Regions from separate parts of the Paenarthrobacter sp. NPDC056912 genome, predicted to be linked through region 1. Evidence: riboswitches for the same ligand, from Rfam matches in the RefSeq annotation. Region 1 holds a riboswitch; each other region holds the start of a gene.
What was found. A riboswitch is a leader RNA that binds a small molecule or an ion and turns the genes downstream of it on or off. The one in region 1 is predicted to bind S-adenosylmethionine.
Positions count from the first base shown of each region.

Region 2: it holds a riboswitch for S-adenosylmethionine, as region 1 does, so the genes downstream of both, ACFRJ9_RS19505 (hypothetical protein) here and ACFRJ9_RS18525 (aminotransferase class V-fold PLP-dependent enzyme) in region 1, are expected to answer to the same signal.
Region 3: it holds a riboswitch for S-adenosylmethionine, as region 1 does, so the genes downstream of both, ACFRJ9_RS02345 (LLM class flavin-dependent oxidoreductase) here and ACFRJ9_RS18525 (aminotransferase class V-fold PLP-dependent enzyme) in region 1, are expected to answer to the same signal.

Region 1 covers NZ_JBHUCD010000018.1:109,110-111,365, forward strand. The annotation lists gene ACFRJ9_RS18525 (aminotransferase class V-fold PLP-dependent enzyme) at 1-1,254, opposite strand, end outside; SAM riboswitch class IV at 1,286-1,399, opposite strand; gene hisN (histidinol-phosphatase) at 1,582-2,256, opposite strand, start outside.
Region 2 covers NZ_JBHUCD010000020.1:82,928-85,183, reverse strand. The annotation lists gene ACFRJ9_RS19510 (sodium:solute symporter) at 1-704, shown strand, start outside; SAM riboswitch class IV at 896-1,015, shown strand; gene ACFRJ9_RS19505 (hypothetical protein) at 1,032-1,331, shown strand; gene ACFRJ9_RS19500 (hypothetical protein) at 1,328-1,519, opposite strand; gene ACFRJ9_RS19495 (VIT1/CCC1 transporter family protein) at 1,751-2,256, shown strand, end outside.
Region 3 covers NZ_JBHUCD010000002.1:78,570-80,825, reverse strand. The annotation lists gene ACFRJ9_RS02350 (LLM class flavin-dependent oxidoreductase) at 1-955, opposite strand, end outside; SAM riboswitch class IV at 1,178-1,286, shown strand; gene ACFRJ9_RS02345 (LLM class flavin-dependent oxidoreductase) at 1,324-2,256, shown strand, end outside.

The sequences.
Region 1 (2,256 bases):
CTCGATACCGGCAAGGAGCCTCGTAGCGTCCTCCAACCTCGAACCAACGCCAAAGCTGGCGCGCAGGGACCCGGACGGGAGCCCGAGGCGCTTCAGGAGCGGGTGGGCGCAGAAACGGCCGTCCCGGAGACCGATTCCGTGCTCGGCCGCCAGGTATGCGGCGACCAATCCAGCGTCGAAACCTTCAACAGAGAAGTTGACCACGCCAATGGTGTCCTCGGAATCGCTGAAGATCTGGTGGACGGTGACGCCGTCGATCGCCCGCAGTCCATCCACAAGGTACGAGCGGATGGAGGCCTCGTGGGCATGCCACGCATCCTCATCCAGCCCTGCCAGAACCTGGGTGGCACGGGCAAGCGTGGCTGCGCCCAAAACATTGGGGGAGCCGCCCTCGTGGCGGGCCGGTCCTGTGGCCCAGCTGACGGAGTCCAGGCGGGCCTCACGCACGGCTCCGCCGCCGGCCAAGTGGGGGGGTCCTGCGTCAAGCCAATCCGGCCGGCCAACAACAACGCCTGCACCGAAGGGTGCATAGAGCTTGTGGCCGGAGAAAACAACGTAGTCGACGTCGGCCTCGGCGATGTTGATCCGGCGGTGCGGAGCGAGCTGGGCCGCGTCCACCACAATCCGTGCCCCGTATTCGTGGGCCAACGACGCCAGCTGTGCGATGGGCAGGATTTCGCCGGTTACGTTGGAAGCGCCCGTTATGGCGAGCAGCGACACGCCGCCCTCGCTGAGCTCCGCACGAAGGTTCTCCAAGGTGGCCGCCAGTGTTGGGGCCGCAATGACGCTGCGGTGCGGTACACCCTGCCAGGGAAGAAGGTTGGCGTGGTGCTCAATATCCAGGTAAAGGACCTCGCCGGTGTTCTGTCCGTTGACCTGGGGAAGGCACCCGGCCAGCAGGTTCAAGGAGTCCGTGGTGTTGCGGGTGAAGATGACGGAATCGTCCGCCCTGCCGCCGACGAACTCCCGGACGATGTTTCGGGAGTTCTCGTACACCGAGGTGCTGATCTGGGACGCGTAGCCGGCGCCGCGGTGGACGCTGGCGTAGTACGGAAGAACTTCGTTCAGATAGGCCGACACAATGGTCAACGCAGGTGCCGAAGCACCGTAGTCGAGATTGGCATAGCGAACGTGGCCGCCCTGAATCAGGGGCGCCTGCAGTTCCGCGCCAGTGACTGCGGCCAGCGGCCGCGAGGCGGCGGCTGCCTGTGCGGAGGACGGCCTGGTGTTTGAGTTTAACGTGACAGTGCTCATGGGACCTCACTCAAGAGGGACCCCCGCAGGGGATCCGCGCTTGCCGTATCCGTTCCGGACCGGCCAGGTCGTCACCCGGGGCACCCCACCGCGAATGGAGGGTTGCCGGCCAGCAAACCGGGGTTTAGCGCTGGCACTCGTGACCTGTAAAGAGGTTAGGGCACCTCCGACGCTCCCTCCAAAGCCGCCAGGTTTTGTTAAGCACATTGTTACGGAGAATGGCGGGCAGTCGTTTCGTCGAATAAAAGACGGCGGGTGCCTCCCAAAGGAGGCACCCGCCGTCGAAAATTCGCCAAAACTGTCCAGAAGTGTGCAGGCTGGATTACATCAGAGGAGGTCGTCCAAGGCGGGGTTGAGCCGCTTGAGGACCTCGGAATGCAGGATGGAGTTCGTCGCCAGGGCATTGCCGCCGAAGGGGCCGTCTTCGCCCTCCAGGGACGTGAAGCGACCGCCTGCCTCCGTAACGATGGGGACCAGCGCTGCCATGTCATAGAGGTTCAGCTCCGGCTCGCAGGCGATGTCCACGGCACCCTCGGCCACCAGGCAATAGGACCAGAAGTCACCGTAGGCGCGCGTGCGCCAGATGTCCTCGGTGAGCCCCATGAATTCATCCAGGTTGCCGCGCTCCTTCCAACCCGAAAGGCTCGAGTAGGACATCGAGGCGTCTGCCAGGCGCGAGACATTGGAAACTTTGAGTCGGGTGGCCGATGCCAGGGAACGGCCCATGTAGGCGCCCATTTCCTTGGCGGCCCACCAGCGCTTGCCCAATGCGGGCGCGCTGACCACACCCACAACGGGCTCTCCTTCGTCCACGAGGGCGATCAATGTGGCCCACACCGGAACCCCGCGGACAAAGTTCTTGGTGCCATCGATGGGGTCGATAATCCAGCGACGCGAGCCGTGCCCGCTGCTCCCGAACTCCTCGCCGAGGACGGCGTCACGGGGACGAGAGCGTGATAACTGCCCGCGGATCGCTTCCTCGGCGGCCTTGTCGGCGTCCGT
Region 2 (2,256 bases), on a different contig from region 1:
TGGCTGCCCGCGTGGCGCTTCCCGATATCGACGTCGCCAACCTCGGCAAGGACGTGGTGTATGCCGAGGTAGCAACCCACATCCTGCCGATCGGCATCGGCGGCCTGGTCATGGCCGCTGCTGTCGCAGCCATGATGTCCACCGCTTCCGGCGCCCTGATCGCCGCTGCGACGGTGGCCCGTGCGGACGTTGTTCCGTTCGTTGCCAGCTGGTTCGGCAAGACCATCAACACCGATGACACAGAAAACCCGGAGCACGACGTCCGGGCAAACCGTTACTGGGTACTTGGCCTTGGCATCGTCGCGGTCCTGATCTCCATGGCCGCGCAGGACGTGGTGGTTGCCCTCACCATCGCCTACGACATCCTGGTAGGCGGCCTCCTGGTTGCCATTCTGGGTGGCCTGGTGTGGAAGCGCGGAACCGGCATCGCTGCGGCGTGGTCCATGGCGATTGGTTCCGTGCTGACCCTGGCGCTGCTGGTCATGTTCGCCACCGGAATCATTCCGAGCGCAGACGGCGTCTACGCCAACGAACCGATCTACTTCGGCCTGGCAGCCTCGTTCCTGGCCTACGTGGTGATTTCCCTCCTCACACCGCCCACCGACCCCGCGGTCCGCGCCGCGTGGGACAAGCGCGTGGCAGGGGCCGTCTCTGACGAGCTCCCGATTCAGGAACACCCCGTCAGCAGCCACAAGGCCAACTAACAGGAACCTTCGGCAGCAAACAGGATACTGAGCAAAGTTCGACGGCGGTGCCGCCCCTTTCCGGGGCAGCGCCGCCGTTGTTCTGTGCCCGACAAATGCGAGTTGCGGGGCCTGCTTTGCGCGTTCAAACGGCCCGAAACCACGCAAAGCGGGCCCCACAACAAGAAACACGTGCGGTAAAGTGATTCCAGCTTCAAGAGATGTGGCGCCAAGCTCCGACTGGCCACGCACCAACCCCATGTTCACGGGTGGTTCGGATGAGGAAGCGGCCCGTCCCGGACCAGAGACAACCGAGCGGGCAAGAGCACTCCCCCAAGGAGCATTCCCTTGCCGTACCAAGGTGATACCACCCCTGCCTCAAGCATCCCCCTCCCGCCTGCCACTCACGCGGTGGCGGTGATTCCCGCCGTCGACCTTGTCCTTGGAACGGTGACCATCACCACGCACGGCGGGTCAGCCCGGTTCCAGCATCCCGAACCGCGCATGATCGAGCGGGCGCTGGCCCGGGCCGTGCGTTCAACGCGCTGGTGTGAAGCGTCCGGAACCCTGACAGTGACTGTCGCCGCCCCCGGCCAAAGGGCAGGAAGCGAACGGCACTTCCAACTCCGCAACGGGGCCGAGGGCTAGCTGCCCTCGTCCTCCCCGCGGAACTCTTCGGTGTCATCGAGCGGGACCACGCGTTCGTCGTCCTCGGGGGCGTCTACTTCCTCCACCCAGGCCTCGTCCACTTCCTGGTCTTCGCTGTAGTCATAGGCCGGGTCCGACTCAATGGTTGCCCGGAGCGGGTGATTGGCGTGTGATTCGGTGGTGTTCATGCTGCAACCTCCGTCTCGTGGGCCGAGCGGCCCAATAACCGGTTGCGGGGAGAGGGCCCCGCCCCTGTTCTTCCATCTGAGCACCGCGCCCGCAAGGGGTCAAGAAGGGCCGGAAATTACGGTGCACCGAACATTCCAACTAAGGAATACCAGCCGAAAATCCCCGCCAATTAGCGGTACAGTGGGGGCTGCAATGGGGCCGCAACTACCCCACCCAGCACAGGAGAAAAAGTGCAGAAGCACCAGGAATCCCCCGATTCGTCGAGCCCCGCTCCGGATCCCACCCCTCAAGACCCCTCTGCGGAAACAACGCCGCCCACGGCTTCGGACATCCGGCGCTGGCGCCAATATTTGGCTGACGAGCGCGCCGAGGCCGCCGTCTACCGCGAACTCGCCCAGCGCCGCGACGGCGAAGAGCGCCAGATCCTTTTGGCCCTGGCCGAAGCCGAAGGACGCCACGAGGCACATTGGCTCAAGCTCCTGGGAGAGCACGCGGGAATGCCCAAGGCCGCGTCCATCCGCAGCCAGCTCCTGGGCTTCTTCGCCCGCCACTTCGGATCAGTATTCGTTTTGGCCCTGGCCCAACGGGCGGAAGGCCGTTCCCCTTACGGCACGGATCCAGCAGCCACACCGGCCATGGCTGCCGACGAGCAAATCCACGAAGAAGTAGTCCGTGGCCTGGCTACCCGGGGTCGCAACAGGTTATCCGGTACCTTCCGTGCAGCGGTCTTCGGCGC
Region 3 (2,256 bases), on a different contig from region 1:
ACCGGAGCTCAAGGGCATCTTCCGGGGACGGGTAGGGAATGGCTCCGTGGCCGCTGCGGATCCCGTGGACCCATTGCGCGTACCCTCGGGAAAGCCGCTGCGCACGGTGCTCGTCGGGCGCTACCAGGACGTCGGCCGAAACGATCACGTGGGGTTCAGCCAATGCTGCGGAGGGCTTGAAGTGTGCCCGATATTCGGCCACGGAATCCAGCACGTTGGCCGGTGCCACGTGGTAGTTGGCCCCGAACGGAAGCCCGAGCTTGCCGGCGAGCCTTGCGCTGGGTCCGGCGGTGGAGCCGTGGATCCAGAACTGGGGCGACTGGCCCAGGGCAGGGGTTGCCGTGACTTCCTCACCGTGCCTGGTGCGGTATTCGCCCGTGAAGAAGCCGATGATGTCCTGAACGTCGTCTTCGAAGTTTTCAGTGTCACCAGGGAAGCGGCCAAGGAGCTCGCCCTGCAAACGGAACTTCCGCGGAAGCACTGCCCCGAAAATCGGACGCGGCGCCGGAACCAGCAGGCCGTCAACCACTCGGACAGCTGGATCCGCTTCCGGGATGCTGCCTGCCGCGGCCACGAATCCGGGCGCAGGTTCGCCGGGTGATTTGGGCGGGCCGGAGCGTCCGAAGCCCAGGTCCAGTCTGTCAGGGAACACTGCCGCGAGTGTTCCGATGCTTTCAGCGATCTGGAGCGCGCGATAGTTTCCCAGCAGCGTGGCGGCCGTGCCCACCCGGATCGTCTTGGTAGCGGAGGCCACCAGCCCGGCAAGGATATGCGGGGCTGAACCAGCAACACCGGTATTGAGGTGGTGTTCTGCGAGCCAGTAGCGGGAGTAGCCGGAGGCCTCGGCGGAAGCGGCAAGGGCCAGGGTGCTGCGCAATGCGTCACCGGGGGTTTGCCCGGCCGACACAGGGCTGAGGTCGAGGACGGACAAGGGGGTAACGGAGGGCTTCGGCATGGCACGACACTACGGAGGGCCGACGCGCCGCCAAAGCCGATCCGTCACCCCGCTCAACCCTGCTAAATCTGAGGAAATTCTGCGAAACGGACCGTCATACGTGCTCTTTGGCGGGGCGAAGATGACGATTTTCGCCGCCGCTTGACGCGCCATTTCCCGCGTTGACGCCCCGAGTCCAGCGGTTTGTACATTCCTTGGAGCCGCTCCTACATTCGACTCATAGGTCAAGAGTCAGCACGCCAAGGACCGGCTCGTGCTGCGGCAACCCTCAGGCATTAATGGCGGGGTGCTCCGGAAACAGACCTGGCCGCAATTGCGGCAAGTGAATGTCGTCCCGGCCGCTGAGCGGCGTAAAGAAAGAGATCACCATGCCTTCTAAACCCGAATTCCGTTCCCGAGTGGTTGCCGTGGAGCTCGACGGCGATGGAGCCCACCCGGCCGCATGGCGCAGGGCACAGCACGAGCCGCAGGCACTATTGGGGGGCCAGCGGATTCGTGAAACTGTTCAGGCTGCCGATATCGCGGGTTTCCACGTGGCAACGTTCCGGGACACCCGCGTGGTGGACCCCGGAAGCACCGGAATCGCGGGCCGGATCGATGCGATCCAGCGTGCGGCCTTCGCAGCACCCATCACCCGATCCATCGGGCTGGTCCCCGAGGCCGGCACGCTCTTCGCTGAGCCGTTTCATGTGGCAACCCAGTTGGCCAGCCTTGACTACTCCTCCCTGGGCAGGGCGGGGTGGTTGGTCAACGCGGAGAACCTCCAAGAGGAAGCCCGGGCAGTGGGTCGCACACCGTTGCCGGAAGGCGATGCGGCCTATGAAGCCGCGGACGTTGTCCAAGCCGGCCGTCTGCTCTGGGACTCGTGGGAAGACGACGCCGTGATCCGTGACGTCTCAACCGGCCGGTACCTGGACCGGAACAAGTTGCACTACGCGGACTTCGAGGGCGAACGCTTCTCCGTCAAGGGCCCGTCCATCATCCCGCGCCCCCTCCAAGGCCAACTGGTGGTGTTCGCGCCCGCTGAACTGATTCCCGCCGTCGAGGCCGACGTTGCCCTGGTATCCGCGGACACAGCGGACGCCCTTCCGGCAGCGGCCCAAGCCGCGGCCGCCGCCGGAGCACCACGGACCCTGGTGGAACTGGACGTCATCCTCGATTCACGGGGACAAACCGCCGAGGACCGTCTGGCTGAGCTGGACTCCTACCAAGAGTGGACAGGCGGCGCGCGTTACGTCGGGGCAGCCGAGGGATTGGTGGAGCTTCTCACCACCCTGTTCGCAGCAGCCGACGGCGTCCGC